3 regions of the Streptomyces sp. NPDC057253 genome follow, and region 2 is predicted to be linked to each of the others. Evidence: riboswitches for the same ligand, from Rfam matches in the RefSeq annotation. Region 2 holds a riboswitch; each other region holds the start of a gene.

Region 1 (10,150 bases), on a different contig from region 2:
CCGGCCCAGGGAGTACTGGCCCGCCCACGCCACCGTCCAGGTCCGCAGCGAGCTGGAGGGCGTCAAGGTCGGCGACCGGCTCTGGGGCGGCAAGACCAAGCCCGTCAGGCTGACCATCGGCGACCGCATCATCGCCGTGACGGACGCCTCCTCGCACGCGATGACCGTCTACAAGAACGACCAGGTCATCAAGGAACTCCCGGTCACCACCGGCAAGCCCGGCTTCGACACCCGCAACGGCGTCAAGGTCGTACTGGGCAAGGAGTACTTCGTACGTATGCGCGGCACCAGCATCGGCATCGCCGAGGGTTCCTCGGAGTCGTACGACCTGCCGGTCTACTACGCGACCCGCGTCACCTGGAGCGGCGAGTACGTGCACGCCGCCCCCTGGTCGGTCGGCTCACAGGGCTACGCCAACGTCAGCCACGGCTGCACCGGCATGAGCACCGCGAACGCCGAGTGGTTCTTCGAGACGGTCCACGAGGGCGACGTGGTCAAGGTCGTCAACTCCGACGGCAAGACCATGGAGTCCTTCGGCAACGGCTTCGGCGACTGGAACCTGGACTGGCAGAAGTGGCGCCAGGGCAGCGCGCTGGTGGCAGCACTCCCGGACGCCCCGAGCGCAGACCAGACGGCACGGCTGCGACCGACGTCAGTGTGACCCACCCAGGGGCGCGGGGAACTGCGCGACCAGCCACAACGGACCCGCAGCCGCCCGCGAACCGCAGAACCGTGCTCCTAGGCGCTCAGGGCCTTCCGAGACCGCAGCAAAGAAGCCAGCGCCGACGCGAACTCCACCGGATCCACCGGATGAGCCACCGCACCCTCGGCCCGGCTCCACGTGGCCAGCCACGCATCCTGCGGCCGCCCGATCAGCAACAGCACCGGCGGACAGTCGAACACCTCGTCCTTGATCTGCCGGCACAGCCCCATCCCGCCCATGGGCACGGCCTCGCCGTCGAGGACGCAGACGTCGATCCCGCCCTTGTCCAGCTCCTTCAGCACCGCCGCAGGGGTCGCGCACTCCACGAACTCCACCACCGGAACATCGGGAGCGGGACGCCGCCCCGTCGCCAGCCGAACTTGCTCGCGGGTGTTGGAATCGTCGCTGTAGACCAGCACCGTGGCGGTCGGCTGCATTGTTCCTCCGTGACGTCAGCGTCGTAAGGACAGGCCCGTTGGCCCGGATGCTACTCCCTTGAACACCACGTCAACACCGGTACGGACCAGCAAGACACTCCGAACGGCACCCCCCGGAGTGAGGGCGGGATAAGCGACCGACATAATGTCGGTCGTGGCGACAGCAACGACAGTAGACACCGGGCACGCGCACCCGTCGGTCAACCGACCGAACCTCACCAGCGTCGGAACCATCATCTGGCTGAGTTCCGAGCTGATGTTCTTCGCGGCCCTCTTCGCGATGTACTTCACCCTGCGATCGGTGACGGGACCCGATCACTGGAAGGAAATGGCGCACAGCCTGAACTTCCCGTTCTCGGCGACGAACACCACGATCCTGGTGCTCTCCTCGCTCACCTGCCAGCTCGGCGTCTTCGCCGCCGAGCGCGGTGACGTGAAGAAGCTCCGGGGCTGGTTCATCGTCACGTTCATCATGGGCGCGATCTTCATCGGCGGTCAGATCTACGAGTACACGGAGCTGGTGAAGAAGGACGGGCTGTCCCTGTCCTCCGACCCGTACGGCTCGGTGTTCTACCTGACCACCGGCTTCCACGGTATGCACGTGACGGGCGGCCTGATCGCGTTCCTGTTCGTTCTCGGGCGTACCTACGCGGCCAAGAGGTTCACCCACGAGCAGGCGACCGCCGCGATCGTCGTGTCCTACTACTGGCACTTCGTCGACGTCGTCTGGATCGGCCTCTTCGCCACGATCTACATGATCAAGTAGCCGGGCCCGCTCCCGACATCGCAAGCATCGACGCAGAAGATCCTGACACCGGGGTAATCCGTGAAAAAGCTCTCCGCACGACGACGCCACCCGCTGGCGGCGCTCGTCGTCCTACTCCTCGCGCTGGCATGCACCGGGGGGCTGTACGCCGTGTTCGCGCCCGCGAGCAAGGCGCAGGCAGATGAAACCGCCCAGTCCCTGGCCATCGACGAGGGCAAGAAGCTCTTCGCCGTAGGCTGCGCCAGCTGCCACGGCACCGGCGGTCAGGGATCCTCCGACGGACCGAGCCTGGTGGGCGTGGGCGCCGCGGCCGTCGACTTCCAGGTCGGCACCGGCCGTATGCCGGCCCAGCAGCCGGGCGCGCAGGTTCCGCGCAAGAAGGTCATCTACACGCAGGCCGAGATCGACCAGCTGGCCGCGTACATCTCCTCGCTGGGCGCGGGTCCGACCATCCCGACCGAGGCGCAGTACGGCCCCGACGGTGCCGACATCGCCAAGGGCGGTGAGCTGTTCCGCGACAACTGCACGCAGTGCCACAACTTCACCGGCAAGGGTGGCGCGCTGACGCACGGCAAGTTCGCGCCCAGCCTCGAGGGTGTCGACCCGAAGCACATCTACGAGGCCATGCAGACCGGCCCGCAGAACATGCCGTCGTTCCCCGACACCACGCTGTCGGAGCAGAACAAGAAGGACATCATCGCGTACCTGAACGCGGTCAACGGCGACGACACCGTGAGCCCCGGCGGCCTTGAGCTGGGCGGTCTCGGCCCGGTCTCCGAGGGCCTGTTCGCCTGGATCTTCGGCCTCGGCGCGCTGATCGCGGTCGCCGTCTGGGTCGCCGCTCGGACCGCAAAGGCCAAGAAGTCATGAGTAGCCAAGACATTCCAGAAGAGAACCTGCCCGCAGAGCAGGACGCGCACGGCGCGGTAGGCGTCGCGGACGAGCAGAACCCGTTCGCCGACCCCGGTCTGCCGCCCCACGAGCACCGGGTGCAGGACATCGACGAGCGGGCCGCCAAGCGGTCCGAGCGCACGGTGGCCATGCTGTTCACGGTCTCGATGCTGTCGACGATCGGGTTCATCGCCTCGTACGTGGGCATCCCCCACGACAAGTCGATCTTCGTCTTCCCGATCGGGCACATCAACGCGCTGAACTTCGCGCTGGGCCTGACCCTCGGTCTCGCCCTCTTCGCGATCGGCGCGGGTGCGGTCCACTGGGCCCGCACCCTGATGTCCGACGAGGAGATCGCCGACGAGCGTCACCCGATCGAGGCGCCCCCCGAGGTCAAGGCCAAGGTCATGGCCGACTTCAAGCAGGGCGCCAAGGAGTCGGCGCTCGGCCGCCGCAAGCTGATCCGCAACACGATGTTCGGCGCGCTGGCCCTGTTCCCGCTCTCCGGTGTCATGCTGCTGCGCGACCTCGGTCCGCTGCCCGGCACCAAGCTCCGCCACACCATGTGGTCCAAGGGCAAGCTGCTGGTCAACATGAACACCGACCAGCCGCTGCGTCCCTCGGACGTCGCGGTCGGCTCCCTCACCTTCGCCAAGCCCGAGGGCTTGGAGGAGCACTCCGAGGAGTTCCAGACCGAGATCGCCAAGGCCGCCCTGATGATCGTCCGGCTCCAGCCCGACAACATCAAGGACAAGCGCGAGCTCGAGTGGTCGCACGAGGGAATCGTCGCGTACTCGAAGATCTGCACCCACGTCGGTTGCCCGATCTCCCTGTACGAGCAGCAGACGCACCACGTGCTCTGCCCCTGCCACCAGTCCACCTTCGACCTCTCCGACGGTGCCCGGGTGATCTTCGGCCCCGCCGGTCACGCCCTGCCGCAGCTGCGCATCGGCGTGAACGACGAGGGCTACCTTGAAGCGCTCGGCGACTTCGAGGAGCCCGTCGGTCCTGCATTCTGGGAGCGCGGATGAGCACTACAGAGTCCACCGAAGCCCGCTCTCGCGGGAAGGCACCGGCCGGCGAGCGTGTCGCCGACTGGGCCGACGGCCGGCTGGGGATCTACTCCCTGGCCAAGGCCAACATGCGCAAGATCTTCCCCGACCACTGGTCGTTCATGTTGGGTGAGGTCTGCCTCTACAGCTTCATCATCATCATCCTCACGGGTGTGTACCTGACGCTGTTCTTCCACCCGTCGATGAACGAGGTGGAGTACCACGGCAGCTACGTCCCGCTGCAGGGACAGCTGATGTCCGAGGCGTTCAACTCGACCATGCACATCTCCTTCGATGTGCGCGGTGGTCTGCTGATCCGGCAGATCCACCACTGGGCGGCGCTGATCTTCCTCGCCGGCATGTTCGTGCACATGATGCGGGTGTTCTTCACGGGCGCGTTCCGCAAGCCGCGTGAGGTCAACTGGCTGTTCGGCTTCCTGCTGTTCGTCCTCGGCATGTTCACCGGCTTCACCGGTTACTCGCTCCCGGACGACCTGCTCTCCGGCACCGGTGTCCGCTTCATGGAGGGCGCGGTCCTGTCCGTGCCGATCGTCGGCACGTACCTGTCGTTCTTCCTGTTCGGCGGGGAGTTCCCGGGCGGCGACTTCGTGGCCCGCTTCTACTCGATCCACGTCCTGCTGCTGCCGGGCATCATGCTCGGTCTGGTCGTCGGCCACCTGATCCTGGTCTTCTACCACAAGCACACGCAGTTCGCGGGCCCCGGCAAGACGAACAACAACGTGGTCGGCATGCCGCTGCTGCCGGTCTACATGGCCAAGGCCGGAGGCTTCTTCTTCCTGGTCTTCGGTGTCATCGCGGCCATCGCGGCGATCGCCTCGATCAACCCGATCTGGTCGATGGGCCCCTACCGTCCGGACCAGGTGTCCACGGGCGCCCAGCCGGACTGGTACATGGGCTTCTCCGAGGGCCTGATCCGTGTCATGCCGGGCTGGGAGATCAACTTCTGGGGTCACACGCTCGTCCTGGGTGTGTTCATCCCGCTGATGATCTTCCCGCTGGTCCTGGTCGCGATCGCGGTCTACCCGTTCATCGAGTCCTGGGTCACCGGCGACAAGCGCGAGCACCACATCCTGGACCGCCCGCGCAACGCCCCGACGCGTACGGCCTTCGGTGTCGCCTGGATCACCTGGTACTTCGTGCTGCTGGTCGGTGGTGGAAACGACCTCTGGGCCACCCACTTCCACCTGTCGATCAACGCCATCACCTGGTTCGTGCGGGTCGCGTTCTTCGTCGCCCCGGTCCTCGCGTTCATCGTCACCAAGCGGATCTGCCTCGGCCTCCAGCGCCGTGACAAGGACAAGGTGCTGCACGGGCGCGAGTCCGGCATCATCAAGCGCCTGCCGCACGGTGAGTTCATCGAGGTGCACGAGCCGCTCAGCCAGGAGCAGCTGCACACGCTCACGGCACACGAGCAGTACAAGCCGGCCGCGATCGGCGCCACGGTCGACGAGAACGGCGTCGAGCGCAAGGTCAAGGGCACCGAGAAGCTGCGCGCCAAGCTGAGCGAGGCGTACTACGGCGAGGAGTCCCAGATCGCCAAGCCGACCGTCGAGGAGTACAAGGAGATCACCAGCGGCCACGGCCACCACTGATCCCTGCTTGTCGCTGCGCTCGCCACAGCGCGGTTGAAAGGACCCCGTCCGAATCCCGGACGGGGTCCTTTGCCGTGCGGGTGCGGCTTCGGTGGGGGCGGGCGCTTTTTGCGCAGTTCCCCGCGCCCCTGAGATGGCCCGTCCGAACACCGGACGGGGGCCTGCGACGTGCTGTGGGCTGGATAGGGTGGCAGCAGACTTCTCTACGACATCTGGAGCGGCCCCATGAGCGCTGTGACCCCCGCTGGAGGCGACATCGCGGCGGGCCGTTCCTGGCCCGAGGTGTTGAACGCCCTGCTGTACGGGCGGGACCAGAGCGCCGACGCCACGGCGTGGGCGATGGACCGGATCATGCAGGGCGAGGCGACCGACGCGCAGATCGCCGGGTTCGTGGTCGCGCTCCGGGCCAAGGGCGAGACGGTCGAGGAGATCAACGGGCTGGTGCGGACGATGTACGCGCACGCCAATGTGATCGAGGTCCCCGGGCGGACGGTCGACATCGTCGGCACCGGCGGCGACGGCGCCAAGACCGTCAACATCTCCACCATGTCGGCGATCGTCGTGGCCGGAGCCGGCGCCACGGTCGTCAAGCACGGCAACCGGGCCGCCTCCTCCGCGTCCGGCGCCTCGGATGTCCTGGAGAAGCTCGGCGTCAATCTGGAGCTGACGCCGAAGCGGGTGGCCGAGGTCGCCGAGGAGGCCGGGATCACCTTCTGCTTCGCGATCAAGTTCCATCCCGCGCTGCGTCACGCGGGCGCCGCACGCGGCCAGTTGGGCATCCGCACGGTCTTCAACATCCTCGGCCCGCTGACCAACCCCGCCCGGGTGCGCGCCCAGGCCGTCGGGGTCGCGGACCCGCGCATGGCCCCGGTCGTCGCGGGCGTCTTCGCCGAGCGCGGCAACTCCTCGCTGGTCTTCCGCGGTGACGACGGCCTCGACGAGCTGACGACCACCTCGACCTCCCACGTCTGGGTCGTCCGGGACGGCAAGGTCACCGAGGAGAGCTTCGACCCCCGTGACGTCGGCATCGAGCTGGTCCCGGTCGAGGCCCTGCGCGGTGGTGACCCGGCGTACAACGCGGAGGTCGCCAGGAAGCTCCTGGACGGCGGGACGGGCCCGGTCCGGGACGCCGTACTCCTGAACTCGGCGGCCGCGCTGGTGGCCCTGGACCCGGGCACCGGGACGCTGGCCGAGCAGCTGCGGGCCGGGATGGACAAGGCCGCGGAGTCGATCGACTCCGGGTCGGCCAAGCGGACGCTGGAGCGCTGGGTGGCCGCGAGCAACGCGTAGCGGCCGGCGGGGTGTCGTCCCGCGATCCGGACACGGGTTGCGGGACGACGATCACATCGCGTAGGTTTTTTGACCAGGTCATGAGTGACAGTCATGAGGCCCCGGCCGACTGTCCGGCAACCCTCCGTCCGTGGCGGGGTGCCCCGGGTGAAGACCAGGCCGTAGGCAGCGAGGTCTGCGGCAAGCGCGGATCCCTCACGAACCAGGGATCCTGGTCGTTCGAGGAGTCTTCCGTGAGCAAGCGAATGCGCTAGGGCGCCGAGCCCCGCCTCCGCACACCCCTCTCACCCTTCACTTTTCACGGGAGTCCCCCATGTCTGTCTCCACCGCTGCCTCCGTCCAGTCGCTTTGTGCCCAGCTGCCCGTTCTGGGCCGGGATGTCACCGTCCCGCTCGTCACGGGTGGCGAAGTCACCTACGCGGCGCTCGACTACGCGGCCAGCGCCCCCGCCCTCCAGCGCGTCTGGGACGACGTGGCGGCCTACGCGCCCTACTACGGCAGCGTGCACCGCGGGGCCGGCTACCTCTCCCAGCTGTCGACCGACCTCTTCGAGAACGCCCGCAGGACCGTCACCGAGTTCCTCGACTGCCGTGCGGACGACCAGCTGATCTTCACCCGGTCGACCACCGACTCGCTCAACCTCCTCGCCGCCGCCCTCCCCGCCGACTGCCAGGTCTTCGTCTTCGAGACCGAGCACCACGCGAGCCTGCTGCCCTGGAAGGACGCCCGGGTCAGCTACCTCGACGCCCCGCGCACCCCGCTCCAGGCCGTCGAGACCCTGGAGAAGGCCCTCGCCGCCCGGGACCCCTACGGCCCGGCCCTGGTCTGCGTCACCGGTGCCTCCAACGTCACCGGTGAGCTGTGGCCGGTCCGCGAGCTGGCCGCCGCCGCCCACGCCCATGGCGCCCGGATCGTCCTCGACGCCGCCCAGCTCGCCCCGCACCACCCGGTGAGCGTCCGCGACCTCGACGTCGACTGGGTCGCCTTCTCCGGCCACAAGCTGTACGCCCCCTTCGGCTCCGGAGTCCTCGCCGGCCGCGCCGACTGGCTCAGGGCGGCCGACCCCTACCTCGCGGGTGGTGGCGCCAGCCGCAAGGTCACCCGGCGCGAGGACGGGGGAGTGGACGTGGAGTGGCACGACAGCGCCGCCCGCCACGAGGCCGGCTCCCCGAACGTCATCGGCGCCTACTCCATCGCGTCGGCCTGCAAGGCCCTCACCGAGGCCGGCTTCGACACCCTGGTCGCCCGTGAGCAGCACCTGATCGAGAAGGTCCGCGAGGGCCTCGCCGAGGTCCCCGAGGTCCGTGTCCTCTCCCTGTTCGGCGACGACGCCCCCCGCGTCGGCGTGATCTCCTTCGTCGTCGAGGGCTGGAACAGCTCCCACTTCGCCGCCGCCCTGTCCGCCGAGTACGGCATCGGCGTCCGCGACGGCCTCTTCTGCGCCCACCCCCTCGTCCGCACCCTCCTCGGCAGCGACCCGCAGACCCAGGGCGAGTGCGGGGCCCCCGAGGCGGCGCCCGGTGAGAAGTCGCTGAACGCGATCCGGGTGAGCTTCGGCGCGGGCACGCCGGACGAGCACGTGGAGCGGTTCGTGAAGGCCGTGAAGGAACTGGTCGCGGACGGTGCGAAGTGGTCGTACCGCACGGAGGACGGCCGCTGCGTCCCGGCCGTCTGACGTACCGGCGTCCACCCCGCGTATACGCTCGACCCCGGCAGCCGTACGGAGGCAGGGGGAGCACGGGGTGCAGGAGCTGCGCGAGACGGACCCGCGGACCATCGGGCCGTACGAGGTCCTGGGCAGACTCGGGTCCGGCGGGATGGGCGAGGTGTATCTCGCCGAGGCGCGCGGCGGGCCCCGGCTGGCCGTGAAGGTCGTCCGCGCCGAGCACGCCGAGGACCGCACCTTCCGCGCCCGTTTCCGCCACGAGGTGCGGGCCGCGCAGACCGTCGGCGGAGCCGGCACCTACACCGCGCGGGTCGTGGACGCGGACACCGGGGCCGCCCGGCCGTGGATGGCCAGCGAGTTCGTGGCGGGCCCCAACCTGCGGGACGCGGTGCTCGACCAGGGGCCGCTGGGCGCGGACGCGGTACGGCTGCTGGCGGGCGCGCTCGCCGAGGCGCTCGCCGCGATCCACGCCAAGGGCCTGGTGCACCGGGACCTCAAGCCCTCCAACATCCTGCTCGCGCCGGACGGGCCCCGGGTCATCGACTTCGGGATCGTCCGGGCGCTGGAAGGCACCGCGCTGACCCGGACCGGGGTGGTCGTCGGGTCGGTCGGCTACCTCTCGCCCGAGCAGATCCGCAACGGCGCCCAGGTGGTCCCGGCCAGCGACGTCTTCTCCCTGGGCGCGGTGCTCGCGTACGCCTCGGGCGGCAAGGAACCCTTCGGCGAGGGGCAGGACTCGGTCGTCCTGCTGCGGATCCTGACCGGGGACGTCGACCTGTCCGCCGTACCGGAGGAACAGCTGCCGCTGGTGGAGGCCTGTCTGCGGGACGATCCCGCGGCGCGGCCGACGCCCGCCGAGCTGGTCGCGGCCGTGGGGCACACCGCCGGCTCGCTGCGGGAGGGCCTGCGGGAGGGGTGGTTCTCCAGGGGGACGCCGACCGTGGCCCTCGGCGGTGGCGAGCGCTGGGTGCCGGAGGACGGGGCGCGGGAGCGGCTCAGCGGGGTGGAGTACGTGGCGCCCACGACGGTCACCGACGTGCCCGTGGCCACCTCCGCCGCCGCGCCGGAGCCCTCGCGGCGTCGGATCCTGGCGGCCTGGGCCGGTGGCGCGGGGGCGGTGGGCGCCGGGGGCCTGGGCTGGTGGCTGCTGCGGAGTGGCTCGGACTCCTCCGCCTCCTCCGCGGGCGCCGGACGGACCGTGCAGGGCGGCTCCGCCGCGGCCGAGGTGGGATGGACGTACGCCGTGCAGGGGCTCGGCGGGCGGCGCGGACCCTGTGCCGCCGTCTCGCCCGACGGCACCCGGGTGTACGTCGGCGGCGCGGACGGCTCGATGCACGCCCTGGACCTGAACGGCCGGACGGTGTGGCGGACCGCGCTGGGCGGCGAGGCCATGTCCCCGCTCGCCACCGCCGACGGCGTGTACTGCCTGCTGGAGGACGACAAGGAGGGCGCCTCCGAGCTGTGCGCGCTCGGCCCGCGCGGCAAAATCCGCTGGACGAAGGCCTTCGCCGCGAACAGCCAGTTCCCGGTGGCCTTCGGACGACTGGTCCTGGTGTCCTACGGCGACGGCTCGGAGGCGGGCGGGGTGCGCGCCTACGCCCCCGACGGCAGCGTGCGCTGGTCCACGCCGACCGGCGCGGCACCCACCAGCGAGCCCCTGGTCGCGGACGGGGTGGTCTACGTCGGCACCTTCGGGGACCAGGTGCAGGCCCTGGACGCGAAGACCGGCAGG
Region 2 (10,150 bases):
AGGAGGAGCGTCCCGAGGCGGCTCGCGCGTGGGGGCGCCCCCTGGTGGCCGACGCGGCCGCGCGGGCCCGGGAGTCCCGGGACGGGGTCGAGGTGGCCCGCGCCCTGTGGGACTCGTGGGAGGACGACGCGGTCATCCGGTCCGTGGCCACCAGCCGCTACCTGGACCGCGACCGACTGCACTACATCGACTTCACCGGGGAGACGTACGCCGTCAAGGGCCCGGCGATCGTGCCGCGTCCGCCGCAGGGGCAACTCGTCGTCCTGGGCCGGCCGGACCGGGTGCCCGCCGCGCAGCTCGACATCGCCCTGGTCGAGGGCCGCGACCCGGCATCCATCGCCGAGACCGCCGCCGGCGCTGGCACGCCCCGCGTCTTCGCCGAGGTCGAGGTGGCGCTGGACACGCCGGACGCGACCGGCGCCGAGCGCGTCGCGGACCTGGAACGGTACGCGCCGTGGACCGACCGGGGACGGCTGCGCCACATCGGTTCCGTCGGCCAACTGGTCGCTGTTCTCGACGAGTTGAGCCGCCACGTGGACGGCGTACGGCTGCATCCGCTCGTACTGGACGAGGACCTGCCCGTCCTCTCCCGCCTCGTCCTGCCGGCCCTGTCGGAGCGGCGCCTGGTCGCCCGCCCGCTGCCCGGCACGTCCCTGCGCTCGACCCTGGGTCTGGAGCGCCCCGCCAACCGTTTCGCGTCCGCGGCCGTCCAGGAGGAAGCCCGATGACCCGCACCGACCCCCTCGACGTCCCCCGGCCACACGCACAGCTGCACTTCGGAGTCTTCTTCCAGGGCGTCAACCACTGGACGATCTGGTCCGCCCCCGACAGCGGCTCGCAGATCGACCCCGCCTCCTTCCGCAAGGTCGCCCAGACCGCGGAACGGGGCCTGTTCGACGCGTTCTTCCTCGGCGAGGGGCTGCGGCTGCGCGAGGTCGACGGCAGGATCCACGACCTCGACGTGGCCGGACGGCCGGACGCCATCACCCAGCTCGCTGCCCTGGCCGCGGTCACCCGCCGGATCGGCCTGGTCTCCACCTCCAACTCCACCTTCAACGAGCCCACCGATCTCGCCCGCCGCCTCTCCGGCCTCGACCTGCTCTCCGAGGGCCGCGCCGGCTGGAACGTGGTGACCACGGACAACGCCTGGACCGGCGCCAACTTCCGCCGCGGCGGCTACCTCGACCACGCCGACCGCTACCGGCGCGCCGAGGAGTTCCTCACCGTGGCCCGCGCCCTGTGGGACGGCTGGGACGACAAGGCGGTGAGCACGTCCGTCGACGCGCCCGCCTGGTCCGTGGCCGGCGCCGTACAGCAGGTACGCCACCGGGGGCCGCAGTTCGACGTCGACCTCGCCCCCACCCTGCCGCGCAGCGCCCAGGGCCACCCGGTGATCTTCCAGGCCGGTGACTCCGGCGAGGGCCGCGACTTCGCCGCCCGCAACGCCGACGTCATCTTCTCCGCGCACGGCACCGACTTCGACGACGCCCTGGCCTTCGCCGAGGACATCCGCACCCGTCTGCGCGCCGTCGGCCGGCCCGACGACGATCTGCGGATCCTGCCCGGCACCGAGATCATCATCGGTGCCACCGAGGAGGAGGCCGAGGAGAAGAAGCGCTGGATCCGGCTCCAGCAGGTCACCCCCGCCACCGCGCTCGGGATCGCCTCACTGCTGTGGGGCATCGACCTGTCCGACCGCGACGCCGACGGCCCGCTGCCCGCCGAGGACCCGGTCGTCACCGAGAACGACGGCTCCTTCGGGGCCCGGCGCATCGCCGACCCGCGGGCCGTCGTGGCCGAATGGCGGGGGAAGGCCGAGGCGCACGGCTGGTCGCTGCGCGAGACCGTGATCGCCCTCGGCCCGCAGCGCGGGCACGTCGGCACCCCGTCCGGCCTGGCCGACAAGTTCGCCCGCTTTGTACGGCACGGCGCGATCGACGGCTTCAACGTCACGCCGTACCTCATCCCCGACGGCCTCGACGACATCGTCGACCTGCTCGTCCCGGAACTGCAGGAACGCGGGATCTACCGCACCGAGTACACCGGCACCACACTCCGCGACCACCTCGGCCTGCGCGCGCCCCTCACCCACCGTGCCGCGCAGGAACGGCAGCAGGCAGGCTGAGGACCGGGATGCCCCTTCACCTCAGGACCTCAGGACCTCAGGACCTCAGGACCGAGGACACATGACTGACAAGAAGCTGTCACAGACGGACCGGAATGCGGGCTCGCCTCGCGCCGGTTCTGACTGACATGACTGTTGGAGTAGCGCTCAACGCGTCCGACGCGCCGAACCAGGTCGACGCCACCGTCCAACTCGCCCAGGAGGCCGCGGAGTTCGGTGTCACGTCGGCCTGGTTCGGGCAGACCTTCGGCGCGGACTCACCCCAGCTCGCGGCGATCGTCGGGCGCGAGGTGCCGGGCCTCCAGGTCGGCACCTCCGCGATTCCCGTCTTCGGCCGGCATCCGCTGCTCGTGTCCAGCCAGGCCCAGACCGCGCAGGCCGCCACCCACGGCCGCTACCACCTCGGCCTGGCCCTGGGCACGAAACTGCTGACGGAGACCGGCTTCGGCCTGCCCTTCGAACGCCCCATCGCCCGGCTGCGCGAATTCCTCATCGCCCTGCGGGAGTTGACCGAGACCGGTACGGCCGACTTCCACGGGGAACTGCTCACCGCGGCCACCCCGGTCCCGGCGCGCGTGCCGGGCGCCGAAGGCGGTGTCCCCCTGCTGGTCGCCGCGATGGGCCCACAGGCCCTGCGGGCCAGCGGGGAACTGGCGGACGGGATCCTGCCCTACCTGGCGGGTCCCCGTGCCCTGGCGGACCACATCGTGCCCGCCCTGACCGCCGCGGCCGAGGCAGCCGGACAGCCCGCGCCGAGGGTCGTGGCCCTGGTGCCCGGCGTGGTCACTGACGACGTGGACGCGGTGCGGGCCAAGGCCATCGACAACCTCGCGTTCTACGAGCAGATCCCGTCCTACGCCCGGGTCATCGAACTCTCCGGCGGCCGGCGTGCCGCCGACCTGGCCGTGATCGGCGACGAGAAGACGGTCGAGGCCGAGGTACGCCGTTACCGCGACGCCGGCGCCACCGAGGTCGTGTTCTCCGGCACCGAGCTCGCGGGGGAGGCGGCTCGCCGACGCACCTGGCGACTCCTCGGCGAACTGGCCGGCTGAGCACAGCCGTCGACTCGACAACCCCCTACCGCCCCCGCCCAAAAGCCCCCGACACCAAGGAGATTCCCCATGACCACCGAGGCCACCACTGACCTCCACGCCTTCACCGAGAACTGGCAGGAGTGGCACCGCGCCCAGGAGGCCCGGCTCGCCGACCCCCACGGGTTCCTGGCGGTCACCGGCCTGCACTGGCTCGACGAGACGCCCCAGCGTTTCCCGGACGCGCCCGGCGCCTGGCGCACCGGCCCCGAGGGAGTCGTCGTCGACCTCGACGAGGGCGAGGAACTGGTCGTCGACGGCACGCCGGTGCACGGTGAACACCGCTTCGGTGTGATTCCCGAGCGCGGCGGCGTCAACGCCGTCTGGAAGGACGCCGTCATCGAGGTCGCCAAGCGCGGCGGCAACGACATCGTGCGCCCCCGGCACCCGGACGCGCCGCTGCGCACGGCCTTCGCCGGAACGCCCGCCTACGCCCCCGACCCGCGCTGGGCCGTGACGGGCCGCTACGTCCCCTTCGACACTCCGCGGCCGACCACCGTGGGCGCCGCCGTGGAAGGCCTTGAGCATGTGTACGACGCTCCGGGCAGGGTCGAGTTCGAGCTGGACGGGCGCCCGCTGTCACTGACCGCGTTCCCCGGCCACGGCGCGGGACGGCTGCTGGTCCTGTTCACCGACGAGACCTCCGGGGTCACGACCTACGCCGCGAACCGGGCCCTCGCCCTGGAGCCGCCCGCCGCCGACGGTTCGGTCGTCCTGGACTTCAACCGGGCCACGAACCTGCCCTGCGCCTACACGGACCTGGCCACCTGCCCGCTGCCCCCGGCCGAGAACCGGCTGCCGGTGGCGGTCGAGGCCGGTCAGAAGATCCCCCGTGAGCGCGGTGGCTCCTGAGCTGGGCGCACTCGCGCCCCGACTCCCCCTGCACGGCGTGCTTTTGCGCCATTGACGTACGGCAAGCGCCCTCCGTACGATCACAAAAGGCATTGAGTGTCAGCGTCAAGCCCTGGCTCGCTGACCGGCAACCCTCCCACGCGGTGGGGTGCTCCAGGTGAAAGCCCGGCGGGATCACCGACGATCTCCGCAAGCGCGTAGCCCCTCGCACGGGGCCAAGGACGGGAAGGATCGGCATGCGGCTTCGTTGTGAAGACCTCGGTGCGTCCTTCGGTCTCGCCACGGTGTTCTCCCGGCTCTCGCGCCGGCGCCACATCGACCTGAAGCGCTCGGACAGCAGCCTCTGTCAGGCCTGACAGGCCGTCCCAGGGCCGGTCGACGTCCGGCACCGGTCGTCGCCGCACCCGGCTCCACCTGATCCCGCCCTCTGCCGGATCCCCGTTTCCCCCCTGATCCCCGTCTGCATCGCGCAGCCCCGGCCCGGCCGACGCCGGCCGGGGCCGCACGCCCCGGCACGCCCACGCACGCCCGCGCCTTCTGCGGCACCCGTGCCTGGTGACACGAGTAGGAGTACCCCTCCGTGAGAGCAATTCCGGATTTCCGATCCTCCCGTTGGGCGGCGCTGACCGCCCTGGCCACCACCGGTGTGCTGCTGACCGCCTGCGGATCGAGCGGTGACGGCTCCGGCGCCGGCAGCGGCCGGCCGAAGTCCGGCGGCACCCTGACGTTCGCGGTGGGTTCCGACTCCGGCTGCGTGGACCCTCAGCAGGTCAACAGCAACGAGAGCATCTACTCGGTGCGCCAGACCGTCGACTCCCTGACCGACCAGGACCCTGAGACCGGCAAGATCGTGCCGTGGCTGGCCAAGAGCTGGGACGTCAACTCCGACGCGACCCAGTTCACGTTCCACCTTCGCTCGGGTGTCACCTTCAGCGACGGCTCCCAGCTGACCGCGCAGGTGGTCAAGGACAACTTCGACGCGGTGCCGAAGCTCGGCCCCCTCGGGGCCCTCGCGCAGGGCTACCTCAGCGGTGTCCAGAGCACCGCCGTGGTGGACCCGCTCACCGTCAAGGTGACCTTCAAGCAGCCCAACGCACAGTTCCTGCAAGCGACTTCGACCCACTCGCTGGGCATCGAGTCGTCGGCGAGCGCGAAGAAGACCCCGCAGCAGAAGTGCAGCGAGGGCGTGATCGGATCCGGGCCGTTCGTGCTGAAGCAGTACGTGCAGAACCAGTCGATCACCCTGGCCAAGCGCACCGGCTACGACTGGGGCTCCTCCCTGTGGTCCAAGAAGGGCGAGGCCTACCTGGACAAGGTGGTGTTCAAGGTCGTGCCCGAGGCGGGGGTGCGGGCCGGCAGTCTCCAGTCCGGGCAGGTGGACGCGATCAGCAGCGTCGGCAAGGCCAACGAGGCGGCCCTCAAGGGCGGTCAGGTCACCCTGCTGCGGCGCGCCAACCCCGGCGTGGTGTTCGGCCTGGGCCTGAACAACTCCCGGCCCCTGCTCAAGGACACCAAGGTGCGTCAGGCGATCCTGGCCGCCGTCGACCGGAAGCAGATCGCCGACACCGTGTTCCCGACCGGCACCCGGCCGGCGACCAGCGTCCTGGCGCACACCACACCCGACTACACCGACCTCTCCTCGGATCTCGCCTTCGACGCGGCCAAGGCCAAGTCCCTGCTCGACGAGGCCGGTTGGAAGGAGGGCAGCGACGGGATCCGCGTCAAGGACGGCAAGAAGCTGCGCCTGACCATCACCTGGTTCCCCAACGCGGGCACCAACCAGCCCGCCCTGGAGCTGGTCCAGCAGCAGTTGAAGGCGGTCGGGATCGACGTGGTGCTCCAGCAGCGCCAGGTCAGTGACTTCGCCACCACCGTCCAGTCGAGTGACTTCGACGTGGTGTGGGGGAACGTGACCCGCGCCGACCCGGACATCCTGCGCACCTCCTTCTCCACCCAGTTGAACAACTCCTACAAGCTGCCCGCCAGTTCGCTGGACACGGCACTGTCCGAGCAGGCCGCGACCCCGGACACCGCCAAGCGCGGGCAACTGGTGGACGAGGCGCAGAAGCTGATCGTGCAGAACGCGTACAACGTGCCGGTGGTCGAGCTCCAGACCCAACTGGCCGTGACGAAGAAGGTCCACGACCTCGACTTCGACTCGGGCAGCCGCGTCCAGCTGCACGACACCTGGATCGGCTGACACGTGCGCCGCTATGTGATCAAGCGACTCGCGCAGGCGGTCGGGGTGCTGTGGGCGGCGTACACGGTGTCGTTCCTGGTGCTGAACTGGCTGCCCGGTGACCCGGTCACCGCGATGGCCGGTGCCGGGCTGGACTCGGGCGAGGTCGATCCGGCCCGGCTCGCCGCCCTGCGGCACGAGTACGGCTTCGACAAACCCGTGCTCGTGCAGTACGCCGACTATCTGGGACGGGCGGTGCGCGGGGACTTCGGCAACGCGGTGTCCACGGGCCGCCCGGTGACCTCCACGCTCGGCGACGCACTGCCCCAGACCCTCCAACTGACCAGTGCCGCCCTGCTGTTGGCGGTGCTGCTCGGCGGAGGCCTCGCGGTGCTGGCGACCTACACCTCGCAGCGGTGGCTGCGGCAGCTGCTGCTGTCGCTGCCGCCGCTCGGGGTGTCCGTCCCGACGTTCTGGGTGGGGCTGCTGCTCGTGGAGGCGTTCTCCTTCCGGCTGCGCTGGTTCCCCGCGTTCGGCAACGACGGATTCAGGGGGCTGGTGCTGCCGGCCCTCACCCTGGCGGTGCCGACCGGTGCGCAGATCGCGCAGGTGCTCGCCAAGAGCCTGCTCACCGCACTGGACCAGGCGTATGTGGAGACCGCCCGGGCCAAGGGCGCCGGCCGGTGGCGGGTCCATCTGCGGCACGCGCTGCGCAACGCGTCCCTGCCGGCGCTGACGGTCGTCGGCCTCCTGGTGGGACAGCTGATCGCCGGTTCGGTGGTCGTCGAGACGGTGTTCTCCCGCGACGGCCTCGGCCGGGTCACCGCGGCGGCGGTCACGGCGCAGGACATCCCGCTGGTCCAGGGGGTAGTGGTGTTCGGAGCACTGATCTTCGTCATGACCAACCTCGTCATCGACCTGGTCTATCCCCTCCTCGACCCCCGGATCGTGGTCACCTCGGGCGGAAAGGCGGCCCTCGCATGAGCCAGAGCCTTGTCGACGACTCCGCCGAAGCGGCCCTGGGACTGGCCCGCCCGGTCGAGACGCGGCCCGACCCCGGTCCCGGCCGCCGCGTGGACGTACGGCGCCTGCTGCGCTTCGCGGTGCGCCGCCCCGGGCTGCTGCTGTCCGTGGTCGTCCTGGTGCTGGTGGTGCTGGCCTCGTTCCGGCCCACCCTGTTCACCTCGCAGGATCCGCTGAAGGGCGTACCGTCGCAGAACTTCCGCGGCCCGAGCGGCAGTCACTGGTTCGGCACCGACGAGCTGGGCCGTGATGTGTTCTCCCGGGTCGTGCACGGCGCCCAACTGTCCCTGAAGGCGACGCTGATCGCCGTACTCGTGGCGTTCGTGGTCGGAGGTCTGCTCGGGGTGGTCGCCGGGTTCGTGGGCCGCTGGGTGGACGACGTGCTGATGCGCTTCGTCGACGTGCTGCTGTCCATCCCCGCGCTGTTCCTGTCCCTGGCCCTGGTCACCGCGCTGGGCTACGGCACGGTGAAGGTGGCGGTCGCGGTCGGCATCGCCAGCGTGGCCGCCTTCGCGCGGGTGGCGCGCTCGGAGGTGCTGCGGGTACGGCAGGCGGTGTTCGTGGAGGCGTCGCGCGCGAGCGGGGCCCGCTGGTACTCGGTGCTGGGCCGGCACGTCCTGCCCAACGCGGCGGGCCCGGTGGTCGTGCTGGCCACCCTCGACTTCGGCTCCTCCATCCTGGCCGTGTCCGCGCTGAGCTTCCTCGGCTACGGCGCGCCCCCGCCGGCCCCGGAGTGGGGGACATTGATCTCCGACGGCCGCAACTACCTCGCCAACGCCTGGTGGTTGACCGCACTGCCCGGGCTGGCGATCGCCGCGACCGTACTGGCCACCAACCGCATCGCCCGGGCACTGGACGGCGAATGGTCCCGGCAGCGATGACCGACGAACGTGAGAACGGTGAGCACGTGAGCGCACCCCTGCTGGAGATACGCGATCTGTCGGTGTCGTACCGCACCCGGGGCGGCACAGTCGCCGCCGTCCGCGGCGTGGACCTCGACGTCTGGCCGGGACAGGTGACGGCGGTGGTCGGCGAGTCCGGCTCCGGCAAGAGCACGACCGCGCACGCGATCACCCGGCTCCTGTCGGCGAACGGCAGCATCGACACGGGCACCGTCCGCTTCGGCCGGCACGACCTGGCCACCCTGTCGGAGGCCGAACTGCGCACGGTACGCGGGGCCCGGATCGGGCTGGTCCCGCAGGATCCGACGGTCTCCCTGAACCCGGTCAAGCGCATCGGCGACCAGGTCGCGGAAGTGCTGCTGATCCACGGTCTGGCGACCCGCCGCTCGGCCCACGCCGAGGCGGTCGCCGTCCTGGACCGGGCCGGACTGCCCGACGCGGCCGTCCGGGCCCGGCAGTACCCGCACGAACTGTCCGGCGGCATGCGCCAACGCGCCCTGATCGCCATCGCCATCGCCGCCCGGCCCGAGCTGATCATCGCCGACGAGCCCACCAGCGCGCTCGACGTGACCGTGCAGCGGGTCATCCTCGACCATCTCCAGCGCCTCACCGAGGAGTCGGGCACCGCGATCCTGCTCGTCACCCACGATCTCGGGGTCGCCGCCGACCGGGCCCAGCGGCTGGTCGTGATGTCACAGGGCAAGGTCGTCGAGGCGGGCCCCACCCAGGACATCCTCGCCGACCCCCAGGACGCCTACACCCGCCACCTGCTGGCCAGCGCCCCGAGCCTGACCACCGCCCGGCCCCGCACCCCGGCCCCCCACACCCCACCGGACGCGGCACCCCTGGTCGAAGTACGCAACCTGGTCAAGGAGTTCAGGCTGCCCCGCACCGGGGACGGGCCCCGCACCCTGCGCGCCGTCGACGACGTCAGCTTCACCCTCCACCGCGGCCGGACCCTCGCCCTGGTCGGGGAGTCGGGCTCCGGCAAGTCGACCACCGCCCGCCTGGCGCTCCGGCTCGCCGACGCGACCGCGGGACAGATCCTCTTCGACGGCACCGACGTCACCACCGCCAAGGGCGCCCGGGCCAGGCAACTGCGCCGCCGCGCACAGCTCGTCTACCAGAACCCCTACGCCTCGCTCGACCCGCGCTTCTCCATCAGTGATGTGATCACCGAGCCGCTGCGCGCCTTCAAGGTCGGCGACCGCGCCTCCCGGGTCACCCGGGCCCGCGAACTGCTCGACCGGGTGGCGCTTCCCGCCGCCACACTGGAGCGCCGGCCGGCGGAACTGTCCGGCGGGCAGCGGCAACGCGTGGCGATCGCCCGCGCCCTCGCCCTCTCCCCCGACCTGGTGGTCTGCGACGAGCCGGTCTCCGCCCTCGACGTGTCCGTGCAATCCCAAGTGCTGGACCTGCTGGCGGAGTTGCAGGCCGACACCGGGGTGGCCTACCTCTTCATCTCCCACGACCTGGCCGTCGTACGGCAGATCGCGCACCAGGTCGCCGTCATGCGCAACGGCCGCGTCGTCGAGGCGGGCCCGCCGGAGGAACTGTTCACCCACCCGCGTCACGAGTACACCCGCGAACTGCTCGCCGCCATCCCCGGCGGCCGGGTCACCACTGCCACCCCCGAGACCGCCACGAGCCGAGGACCAGCGTCATGAGCGTTCCCACCATCACCTCCTTGGCCTTTCTCACCCCGGGCAACTTCGCTGACGACGACCCCTACACCGGCCTGGAGGAGACACTCCAGCTGTTCGAACACGGTGAGCGGCTCGGCTACGACGGCGCCTGGATCCGCCAGCGCCACCTCGAACACGGCGTCGGATCGGCTGCCGTGTTCCTCGCCGCGGCGGGCCAGCGCACCGAGCGGATCGAGCTGGGCACCGCGGTCATCCCGATCGGCTACGAGAGCCCGTTCCGCCTGGCCGAGGACCTGGCGCTCGCCGATGTCCTGTCCCGCGGCCGCCTCCAG
Region 3 (10,150 bases), on a different contig from region 2:
CGCCGTCTCCAGCCCCTGCTCGAAGCGCACGTCGTCGTCATTCACGTACACATTGACGAACCGCCGCAGCTTGCCCTGGTCGTCGAGAACCCGGGCGGCGATACCGGTGTGGTTCTTCTCCAGATCGGCGATGACCTCGGCCAGGGTCCCACCCTCGGCGGTCACCTCGGCCTGCCCGCCGGTGTAGGTGCGCAGGATGGTAGGGATACGGACGGAAACACTCATGTTCAGGACCTCCGGTCAGGTAGTCGCCCTGGGGGCGCGGGGCTGTATCGATATGCGGCTCCGCCGCGTGGGCGCGACCAGCCCCCACGGACCCGCCGCCGCACAGCGACCTGCTTATGCGAGACCAGCCTCGCGGAACGAATCAAGGTTGGGACGGATCGTGGCGGTAAGACCCGTACCCGCCACCGCGTCCAGCGTCTTCAGACCATCCCCGGTGTTCAGCACAACGGTCGTCAGCGAGGGATCCAGCAGACCGCTCTCGATCAGCTTCTTCGCCACCCCCACGGTCACCCCACCGGCGGTCTCCGCAAAGATCCCCTCCGTACGCGCAAGCAGCTTGATCGCCTCGACGACCTGCTCGTCGTTCACATCCTCCACCGCACCCCCCGTACGCCGGGCGATGTCCAGCACATACGGCCCGTCGGCCGGGTTCCCGATCGCCAGCGACTTGGCGATGGTGTTCGGCTTCTGCGGCCGTACGACGTCATGGCCCGCCTTGTACGCCACCGACACCGGCGAGCAGCCCTCCGCCTGCGCCCCGAAGATCTTGTACGGCTTGTCCTCGACGAGCCCGAGCTTGATCAGCTCCTGGAGCCCCTTGTCGATCTTCGTGAGCTGGGAGCCGGAGGCGATCGGCACGACCAGCTGGTCCGGGAGCTTCCAGCCCAGCTGCTCGCAGATCTCGTACGCCAGCGTCTTGGAGCCCTCGGCGTAGTACGGCCGCAGGTTGACGTTGACGAAGCCCCAGCCCTCGCCGGCCGGGTCGCCGATCAGCTCGGAGCAGAAGCGGTTCACGTCGTCGTAGTTGCCCTCGATGCCGACGAGCTCGCCGCCGTAGATCGCGGCCATGACGACCTTGCCCTGCTCCAGGTCGTGCGGGATGAACACGCACGAGCGGAAGCCGGCCCGGGCGGCGGCGGCACCGACCGCACCCGCGAGGTTGCCGGTCGAGGAACAGGAGAGAGTGGTGAAGCCGAACGCGCGCGCCGCCTCCAGGGCCTGCGCGACGACGCGGTCCTTGAAGGAGTGCGTCGGGTTGCCGGAGTCGTCCTTGATGTACAGGCCGCCGGTGACGCCGAGCTCGCGGGCGAGGTTGTCGGCCTTGACGAGCTGGGTCCAGCCGGGGTTGATGTTGGGCTTGTCCGCCACGTCCGCCGGCACGGGCAGCAGCGGGGCGTAGCGCCAGATGTTCGCGGGTCCCGCCTCGATCTGCTTGCGGAGCTCCTCGGTGTCGTAGGCCGAGAAGTCGTACGCGATCTCGAGCGGGCCGAAACACTCCTCGCAGGCGAAGACCGGGCCCAGCGGGACGCGGTGGCCGCACTCGCGGCAGCTCAGTGCCGCGGCGGGACCCAGGTCGACGGAGTTCGTGGTGCTTGCAACAGTCTGCGCAGCCATGGAGGCGAGGCCCTTTCTCCTCATCTTCCTCACGACGCGTTTCGCCGTGAGACGGATTTGGCACCTTCCCTAGCCGGGAGCCTCGCGAAATGATCAACGGTGATCTACGAGAACCGACTGGAGGGTTGCCGGGGCTTCATCGGGCCGTATCCCTCTGCCCCTCTGGATGAGCGGTATGAAGTTGTGTCGGCGGGCCTGCCAGGACATGCGATGGTCACCCGCGTTGTTCAAGACTGTAACCGACAACCAGGACAGTTGAGATAGGCCGTCCGAACCGCGAGACGGATCACACGGATCACACACGAAGGAGCCGCCTACGTGCTGGAAGAAGTCGAGCGCTGGCTGAGCACCCGCTCCTGGTCGGTGACCGATCGCCCGCTCCACCAGATCATGGCCGCCAAGCAGCGCACCGGGCAGACGGTCAGTGTCGTGCTGCCCGCGCTCAACGAGGAGGAGACGGTCGGTGACATCGTCTCCGTGATACGTCACGACCTCGTGAAGCAGGTGCCGCTGGTCGACGAGATCGTCGTCGTCGACTCGGGGTCCACGGACCGCACCTCCGAGGTCGCCGCCGCGGCCGGCGCCGTCGTGGTGCACCGCGACGAGATACTGCCCCGGCTGCCCGCCCTCCCCGGCAAGGGCGAGGTGCTGTGGCGCTCCCTGCTGGCCACCCGCGGGGACATCGTCTGTTTCATCGACGCCGACCTGAAGGAGTTCTCCTCGGACTTCGTCTCCGGCATCGTCGGCCCGCTGCTCACCGACCCCGAGGTCGACCTGGTCAAGGGCATGTACGACCGTCCCCTGGGCGGCGCCGCGGGTCAGGGCGGCCGGGTCACCGAGCTCATGGCGCGCCCGCTGCTGAACATGCACTGGCCGCAGCTGGCCGGTTTCGTCCAGCCGCTGGGCGGCGAGTACGCGGCCCGCCGCAGCCTCCTCGAACAGCTCCCCTTCCCGGTCGGGTACGGCGTCGAGCTGGGCATGCTGGTCGACGCGCTGCACCTGGTGGGCCTGGACGCCCTCGCCCAGGTCGACGTCGGCGTCCGCAAGCACCGTCACCAGGACGGCCAGGCACTGGGCCGGATGTCGGCGGCGATCTACCGCACGGCCCAGCTCAGGCTGGCCCGCGGCCACATGATCCGCCCGTCCCTGACCCAGTTCGAACGCGGCGAGGACGGCTTCGAGCCCCGCACGTACTCGGTGGACACGGAGGAACGCCCACCGATGACGGAAATCCCGGAGTACATGAAACGAAGGGCTGCGTAGACCTACCAGGGGCGCGGGGAACTGCGCGCCCAGCCCCCACCGACCCGCAGCCGACCACGCACCCACGGGAACGTTTGAGCGGTTGCACCCCGGGCTAGATGTCGAGTCATGGCTCCCTCGCACAACGCCAACGTACTGGTCGCATCCAACAGAGGCCCCGTCTCGTACGAGGTCCAGGAGAACGGCGAGCTCAACGCCAAGCGCGGCGGCGGCGGCCTGGTCTCCGGCCTGTCCGCGATCGGCCCCGACGCCGGCGCCCTGTGGGTCTGCTCGGCCCTGTCCGACGGCGACCGCGAAGCAGTCGCCCAGGGCGTCGGCGAGGACGGCGTGCGGATGCTCGCGATCCCGGCCGACGTGCACGCGGACGCGTACAACGGCATCGCCAACTCGGTCCTCTGGTTCGTCCACCACCTGCTCTACCAGACCCCGCTGGAGCCGGTCTTCGACGCGGAGTTCCGGCGCCGGTGGGCGTCGTACGAGACGTACAACCGCGCCTTCGCCGAGGCGCTGGCGCAGGAGGCGGCCGAGGGGGCGGCGGTCCTGGTGCAGGACTACCACCTGTGCCTGGTGCCGGGGATGCTCCGCGAGCTCCGCCCGGACCTGCGGATCAGCCACTTCTCGCACACGCCGTGGGCGCCGGTGGACTACTTCCGGATGCTCCCGGACGACATCGCGGCGCAGCTGCTGCGGGGCATGCTCGGCGCCGACCGGCTCGGTTTCCTCACCCGCCGGTGGGCGGACGCCTTCACGGCCTGCGCCACGGAGTTCGCGGGCGGGCTCGGGGACACGCAGGTCGGCGTGCACGGGCTGGGCGCCGACGCGGACTTCCTGCGCGAGCGTTCGCACGCGGCCGACGTCGAGGAACGGATCGTCGGTCTGCGCGAGGAGATCGGGGCCGGCCGGAAGACGATCGTGCGGGTGGACCGGACCGAGCTGTCGAAGAACATCGTGCGCGGGCTGCTGGCGTACCGGCGGCTGCTGGAGTCGCGGCCCGAGTGGCGGGAGCGGGTCGTGCACGTGGCGTTCGCGTATCCGTCCCGGCAGGATCTCGCGGTGTACCGGGACTACACGGCCGAGGTGCAGCGGGTGGCGGAGGAGATCAACTCCTCGTACGGCACGCCCGGCTGGACCCCGGTCGTGCTGCACGTCAAGGACGACTTCGCGCGCTCGCTCGCCGCGTACCGGCTGGCCGACGTGGCCCTGGTCAACCCGATCCGGGACGGCATGAACCTGGTCGCGAAGGAGGTGCCGGTGGTCTCCGACGAGGGGTGCGCGCTGGTGCTGTCGCGGGAGGCCGGGGCGTACGAGGAGCTGGGCGACGACGCGATCACGGTCAACCCCTACGACGTGGAGCAGACGGCGGCGGCCCTGCACGAGGCCCTGACCCTGCCGGCCCACGACCGCGCCGAACGCGCGAAGCGGCTGGCCGCGGCGGCCACGGCCCTCCCTCCGGCCCAGTGGTTCCTGGACCAGTTGAACGCGCTGAAGGCGCTGGACGCATGAGCCTGCCGACGCCCAGCACGCCCGCCGGCCGCGACGGTCTCCGGGCGCTCCTGTCGCACCCGCGGGGCGCGGTGATCGGGCTGGACTTCGACGGGACGCTCGCGCCGATCGTGGCGGACCCGGAGCGGGCGCGGGCGCATCCCGAGGCGGTGTCGGTGCTGGCCGCGCTGGCCCCGAAGGTGGCGTCCGTGGCGGTGATCACGGGCCGCCCGGCCGAGGTCGCGGTGCGCCACGGCGGCTTCGCGGGCGTCGCCGGTCTGGAGCATCTGACCGTCCTCGGCCACTACGGCGCGGAGCGCTGGGACGCGGCCACGGGTGAGATCACGGCACCGGAACCGCACCCGGGTGTGGCGGCGGTCCGCGCCGAGCTGCCGGCCCTCCTCGACGGCACCGGCGCCTGGATCGAGGAGAAGGGCGGCCGGGCGGTGGCCGTCCACACCCGCCGGGCCCCGGACCCGCAGGTCGCTTTCGACGCCCTCCGCACCCCCCTCACCGACCTGGCGCTCCGGCACGGCCTGATCGTCGAACCCGGCCGGCTGGTCCTGGAACTGCGTCCCCCGGGCATGGACAAGGGCGTGGCCCTGCTGGCCCACGTCCGCGAGCTGTCCGCCACCTCCGTCCTCTACGGCGGCGACGACCTCGGCGACCTCCCGGCCTTCTCCACGGTCGAGGACCTGCGCACCACCGGCACCCCCGGCCTCCTGGTGTGCAGCGGCAGCGACGAGGTCACAGAACTCCGCAAACGAGCCGACCTGGTGGTCGACGGCCCCGAAGGCGTGGTGAACCTCCTCCGCACGCTGGCGACCCGACTCGCCTGACCCGAGCGCGCGCCGAACCACCCACCCTCCACCACCGCGAGCCTCCCGGCCTCCCGGCCCACGACCGACCGTCACCGGACCGGCTCGGCCGACGGCAGGCTGCGGTCCGTCGGCCCAGCGGATGGGAACGCCTGGTCGGTCCGGCGCCTCCGGCCGACAGGCTGCGGGCCGCCCGGCCCAGCCGATGGGAACGCCTGGTCGGTCCGGCGCCTCCGGCCGACAGGCTGCGGGCCGCCCGGCCCAGCCGATGGGAGCGCCTGCTCGGGCCCGGCTCGCCGGCAGCGTCCCAACGCCCGATCGCCCACCGCACCAGCTCACCCCGGGCACGGGCTCGCCCAGGACACCGGTCCGCAGCCCTCGCCCAGGCCCACCGGCACCCGTCCCGCCGCCGGAGGCTACCGCTCGGAGCGGCGGGCCTCCCGCACTCTCCGTAGGCGGTTCACCGTCACCGGGTCGAAGGCCAGGGCGCGTTCGTCGTCCAGGAGGGCGTTGAGGAGCTGGTAGTAGCGGACCGGCGCCAGGCCCAGCTCCTCGCGTATCGCGCGCTCCTTCGCGCCGGGGCCGGAAAAGCCGCGGCGCTCCAGGGCGAGGACGTCCCGCTCCCTGCGGTCCAGCTCCGGTTGCTCCATGCCGAAAACCGTAACCCCCGCCACTGACAGCGCGACTACTCCGCGTTCTGGGCGGTGAGCTGGAGCTCCCGCAGCACGTTCTCGGGGCTCCCGCCGGAGCTCACCGCCGACCCGATCCGCTTCTTCACGGCCGCGCTGACCGACGCCCACGACGTCTTGCCCACCGGCGGCAGCTCGGAGGCGGGCAGCGCGTTGAGGAAGGGCTTCAGGTCGGCGTCACGGGAGGCCCGGCTCATCGCGGTGGACGCGGAGTTGGTCACCGGCAGCAGGTCGTACTCCCGCGAGAACGCGAGCACGTTCTTCTCGCTGTACACGAAGTCGAGGAAGTCCCCCACCTGCTCGGCGTGGCCGTTCTGCTTGAAGGCCATCATCCAGTCGGCGACGCCCATGGAGTTCCTGGTCGGCCCCTCGGCCCCCGGCATGGGCACCATCCCGAACTTCACCCCCTTCGCGGCGGCGATCTTCATCAGCGAGGGATGCCCGTTGAGCATGCCGACGTCCCCTGCGGCGAACGCCGAGAAGGCCGCGGCCCGGTTGAGGTTCTCCGGCGCGACGGGCCCGGTCAGCCCCTTGTCGACGAGGTCGTCCTTGAGCCAGGTCAGCGTCGCGACGTTCTCCTCGGAGTCGATGCCGTACGTCCCGACGGAGTCGATGTAGCCGCCGCCCCCGCTCAGCAGCCACTGCATGGTCTCGGCCTGCGCCTCCTCCGGGCCGAGCGGCAGCGCGTACGGGTACTTCACCCCGTCCGCCTTGAGCGCCTCGGCGTCGGTGGCCAGCTGCTTCCACGTCTTCGGCGGGGTGAGCCCGGCGTCGGCGAAGAGGGCCTTGTTGTAGAAGAGGAGCCGGGTGGACGCGGCGAACGGCATCCCGTACTGCATCCCGTTGATCCGCCCGGCGGCACCGAGCTGTGCGACGAAGTCGGCCTGTTCGCGGATGCCGATCAGGTCGTCGGCCTTGTAGAGCAGTCCCTTGTCCGCGTAGTCGGCGTACGCACCGATCTGCGCCATGTCGGGCGCCTTCCCGGCAGCCACGAGCTCCTTGACCTCGCGGTCGACGTCGGTCCACGAGTACACGCTGACGTCGATCTTCACGCCGGAGTGCTTCGCCTCGTACTCCTTGACGAGCTGGTCCCAGTACTTCCGGGAGCTGTTGGCCGCGCTGTCGCCGTAGTCGGCGGCGACCAGTCTCAGCGTCACCTCGTCCGATCCGCCGCCCAGCCCGCAGCCCCCCAGCACCGCCGTCATGCCCAGTGCGGACACCGCCGCGATCGTTCCCGTCCTTCGCCGCCGCACCGACAACCGCCCCATACTCACGTTCGAAACTTTCGAAAAGTCATACATATCTCAGACCTTAGGTCTACACCACGTAAGTGGACTAGACCTCTTGCGGGTACAAGGGCCACACTGTCCCCCGTGAGACATGTCATCGCCCTCGACGTGGGCGGCACCGGGATGAAGGCGGCCTTGGTCGGCGCGGGCGGCGAGCTGCTGCACCGGGCCCGCCGCGCGACCGGCCGCGAGCGCGGACCGGACGCGGTGGTCGACGGCATCCTCGACTTCGCCGCCGAGCTGCGCGCGTACGGCACCGAGCACCTCGGCGCCCCCGCGCTCGCCGCCGGCGTCGCCGTCCCCGGCATCGTCGACGAGGAGCACGGCGTCGCCGCCTACTCCGCCAACCTCGGCTGGCGGGACGTCCCGCTGCGGAGGCTGCTCACCGACCGCCTCGGCGGCGCCCCCGTCGCCCTCGGCCACGACGTGCGCACCGGCGGCCTGGCGGAGGGCCGCATCGGCGCGGGCCAGGGCGCCGACCGCTACCTCTTCGTCGCCCTCGGCACCGGCATCGCGGGCGCGATCGGCATCGCGGGCCGGGTGGAGGCGGGTGCGCACGGCTTCGCGGGCGAGATCGGCCACGTCGTCGTACGGCCCCGCGGCACCCCCTGCCCCTGCGGCCAGCGCGGCTGCCTGGAGCGGTACGCCTCCGCGGCCGCGGTCAGCGAGGCCTGGGCCGCGGTCACCGGGAACCCGGAGGCGGACGCGGCGGACTGCGCGCGGGCCGTGGACGCCGAGGACCCGAAGGCCCGGGAGATCTGGCAGCACGCCGTGGACACCCTGGCCGACGGCCTGATCACCGCCCTCACCCTCCTGGACCCCCGCACCCTGATCATCGGTGGCGGCCTGGCAGAGGCGGGGGAAACCTTGTTCACACCCTTGAGGGAAGCAGTGCGGCAGCGGATCACCTTCCAGAAACCCCCGACGATCGTCCCCGCGGCACTGGGCGACACGGCGGGCTGCCTGGGTGCCGGCCTCCTGGCCTGGGACCTCCTCGACAAGACGACCAGTTCGGAGGCAACTCGCTGATGGCAGCCCACCCAGGGGCGCGGGACAGCGCTGAATTTGCGGCTACCGCCGCGCGGGCGCGACCAGCCACAACGCACCCGCACCCCGCAACCGGCAAGACGCCCCTCGTCCTGTCCGGCGCCACGGTCGTCCTCCCCACAGGCCCGGTCAAGAACGGCCAGGTGGTCATCGAGGGCCCCCGCATCACCGCCACCGCCCCAGATAACGCCCACGTACTGGACGTCAAAGACCACTACCTAGTCCCCGGCTTCATCGACCTGCACAACCACGGCGGCGGCGGAGCCTCCTTCACCTCAGGCACCCCCGAGGAGATCCTCAAGGGCATCCACACCCACCGGATCCACGGCACCACCACCCTCGTCGCCTCCACCGTCACCGGCGACATGGACTTCCTCGCCCAACGAGCCGGCCTCCTCTCCGAACTCGCCGAACAGGGCGACATCGCCGGCATCCACTTCGAGGGCCCGTTCATCTCCCCCTGCCGCAAGGGCGCGCACTCCGAGGCACTTCTGCGCGACCCCGACCCCGCCGAGGTCCGCAAGCTGATCGACTCGGCGCGCGGACAGGCGAGGATGCTCACCCTCGCCACCGAACTCCCCGGCGGTGTCGACTCGGTACGCCTCCTCGCCGAGCACGGGGTCATCGCGGCGATCGGCCACACGGACGCGACCTACGAGCAGACGGTCGAGGCGATCGACGCGGGCGCGACCGTGGCCACCCATCTCTTCAACGCGATGCCGACCCTCGGCCACCGCACTCCCGGCCCGATCGCCGCCCTCCTGGAGGACGAGCGCATCACGGTCGAGCTCATCAACGACGGCACGCATCTGCACCCGGCCGCGCTGCAACTGGCGTTCCATCACGCGCGTTCGCAGCGGGTCGCGTTCATCACCGACGCCATGGACGCGGCGGGGTTCGGCGACGGCCGTTACATGCTCGGCCCCCTGGAGGTCGAGGTCAGCGAAGGCGTCGCCCGCCTCGCGGAGAGCGGTACGATCGCCGGCTCGACGCTGACCCTGGACCGCGCGTTCAAGCGGGCGGTGACCGTCGACGGGCTCCCCGTCGAGGACGTGGTCGCCGCGATCTCCGCCAACCCGGCCCGGCTGCTCGGGATGGCCGACCGGATCGGTTCCCTGGAGCCGGGCAAGGACGCCGACCTGGTCCTCCTCGACCATCAATTCGACCTCAAGGGAGTCATGCGCCGGGGTGAATGGGTGGTCGATCCCCAACTGGGGTGATCTGTCCCGCTGTTGGGGCCGGGAGCGTCCTGGGAGACTGAGCGGGCACGTTTTCCGTCTTCGGGGGAGGTCGGCCCGGGTGATCCTCACGGTCACGCTGAACACCGCTCTCGACATCACCTATCGCGTACGGTCGCTGCGGCCGCACACCAGCCACCGGGTCAGGGAGGTCGTCGAACGCCCGGGCGGCAAAGGGCTGAACGTGGCCCGGGTGCTGGCCGCGCTCGGCCATGAGGTGACGGTCACCGGCTTCACGGGCGGCGCGACGGGCCGTACCGTCCAGGACCTGCTCACCGCCGTCCCCGGCCTGGTGGACGCGCTCGTGCCGGTCACCGGGGCGACCCGGCGCACGATCGCGGTCGTGGACGAGCAGTCCGGCGACACCACGCAGCTCAACGAACCGGGTCCCACGGTGACGTCGGCGGAGTGGTCCGCCTTCCAGGAGGCGTACGAGGATCTCGTGCCGTCCGTGTCGGCGGTCGCCCTGTGCGGGAGCCTGCCCCCGGGGGTGCCGGTGGGGGCGTACGCGGGCCTGATCCGCACGGCGAAGGCGGCCGGGGTCCCGGTGCTCCTGGACACCAGCGGCGAGGCACTGCGCCGCGGGGTCGCCGCCCGCCCGGACATCCTCAAGCCGAACGCCGACGAACTGGCCGAACTGACCGGCTCCCACGACCCGTTGCGCGCGCCCCAGGACGCGCGGCGGCGGGGGGCGCGGGCGGTCG

The links. Region 2 has a riboswitch for S-adenosylmethionine ahead of ACFULQ_RS17810 (ABC transporter substrate-binding protein). Riboswitches for the same ligand answer to the same signal wherever they lie in the genome.
Region 1: it holds a riboswitch for S-adenosylmethionine, as region 2 does, so the genes downstream of both, ACFULQ_RS42290 (aminotransferase class V-fold PLP-dependent enzyme) here and ACFULQ_RS17810 (ABC transporter substrate-binding protein) in region 2, are expected to answer to the same signal.
Region 3: it holds a riboswitch for S-adenosylmethionine, as region 2 does, so the genes downstream of both, thrC (threonine synthase) here and ACFULQ_RS17810 (ABC transporter substrate-binding protein) in region 2, are expected to answer to the same signal.

What each region holds. Positions count from the first base shown of each region.
Region 1 covers NZ_JBHUXV010000141.1:8,964-19,113, forward strand. Annotated here, with positions in the region: gene ACFULQ_RS42255 (Ig-like domain-containing protein) at 1-661, shown strand, start outside; gene ACFULQ_RS42260 (hypothetical protein) at 739-1,140, opposite strand; gene ACFULQ_RS42265 (heme-copper oxidase subunit III) at 1,286-1,906, shown strand; gene ACFULQ_RS42270 (c-type cytochrome) at 1,967-2,776, shown strand; gene ACFULQ_RS42275 (Rieske 2Fe-2S domain-containing protein) at 2,773-3,828, shown strand; gene ACFULQ_RS42280 (cytochrome bc complex cytochrome b subunit) at 3,825-5,462, shown strand; gene trpD (anthranilate phosphoribosyltransferase) at 5,688-6,752, shown strand; SAM riboswitch class IV at 6,829-6,945, shown strand; gene ACFULQ_RS42290 (aminotransferase class V-fold PLP-dependent enzyme) at 7,066-8,427, shown strand; gene ACFULQ_RS42295 (PQQ-binding-like beta-propeller repeat protein) at 8,495-10,150, shown strand, end outside.
Region 2 covers NZ_JBHUXV010000028.1:38,724-48,873, reverse strand. Annotated here, with positions in the region: gene ACFULQ_RS17830 (LLM class flavin-dependent oxidoreductase) at 1-728, shown strand, start outside; gene ACFULQ_RS17825 (NtaA/DmoA family FMN-dependent monooxygenase) at 725-2,125, shown strand; gene ACFULQ_RS17820 (LLM class F420-dependent oxidoreductase) at 2,254-3,177, shown strand; gene ACFULQ_RS17815 (DUF1684 domain-containing protein) at 3,247-4,068, shown strand; SAM riboswitch class IV at 4,157-4,270, shown strand; gene ACFULQ_RS17810 (ABC transporter substrate-binding protein) at 4,649-6,268, shown strand; gene ACFULQ_RS17805 (ABC transporter permease) at 6,272-7,231, shown strand; gene ACFULQ_RS17800 (ABC transporter permease) at 7,228-8,151, shown strand; gene ACFULQ_RS17795 (dipeptide ABC transporter ATP-binding protein) at 8,148-9,839, shown strand; gene ACFULQ_RS17790 (LLM class flavin-dependent oxidoreductase) at 9,836-10,150, shown strand, end outside.
Region 3 covers NZ_JBHUXV010000167.1:4,624-14,773, forward strand. Annotated here, with positions in the region: gene ACFULQ_RS44455 (MoaD/ThiS family protein) at 1-225, opposite strand, end outside; gene thrC (threonine synthase) at 340-1,620, opposite strand; SAM riboswitch class I at 1,638-1,793, opposite strand; gene ACFULQ_RS44465 (glucosyl-3-phosphoglycerate synthase) at 1,939-2,883, shown strand; gene ACFULQ_RS44470 (trehalose-6-phosphate synthase) at 2,992-4,386, shown strand; gene otsB (trehalose-phosphatase) at 4,383-5,204, shown strand; gene ACFULQ_RS44480 (DUF3263 domain-containing protein) at 5,600-5,833, opposite strand; gene ACFULQ_RS44485 (ABC transporter substrate-binding protein) at 5,869-7,140, opposite strand; gene ACFULQ_RS44490 (ROK family protein) at 7,246-8,190, shown strand; gene nagA (N-acetylglucosamine-6-phosphate deacetylase) at 8,190-9,428, shown strand; gene ACFULQ_RS44500 (1-phosphofructokinase family hexose kinase) at 9,508-10,150, shown strand, end outside.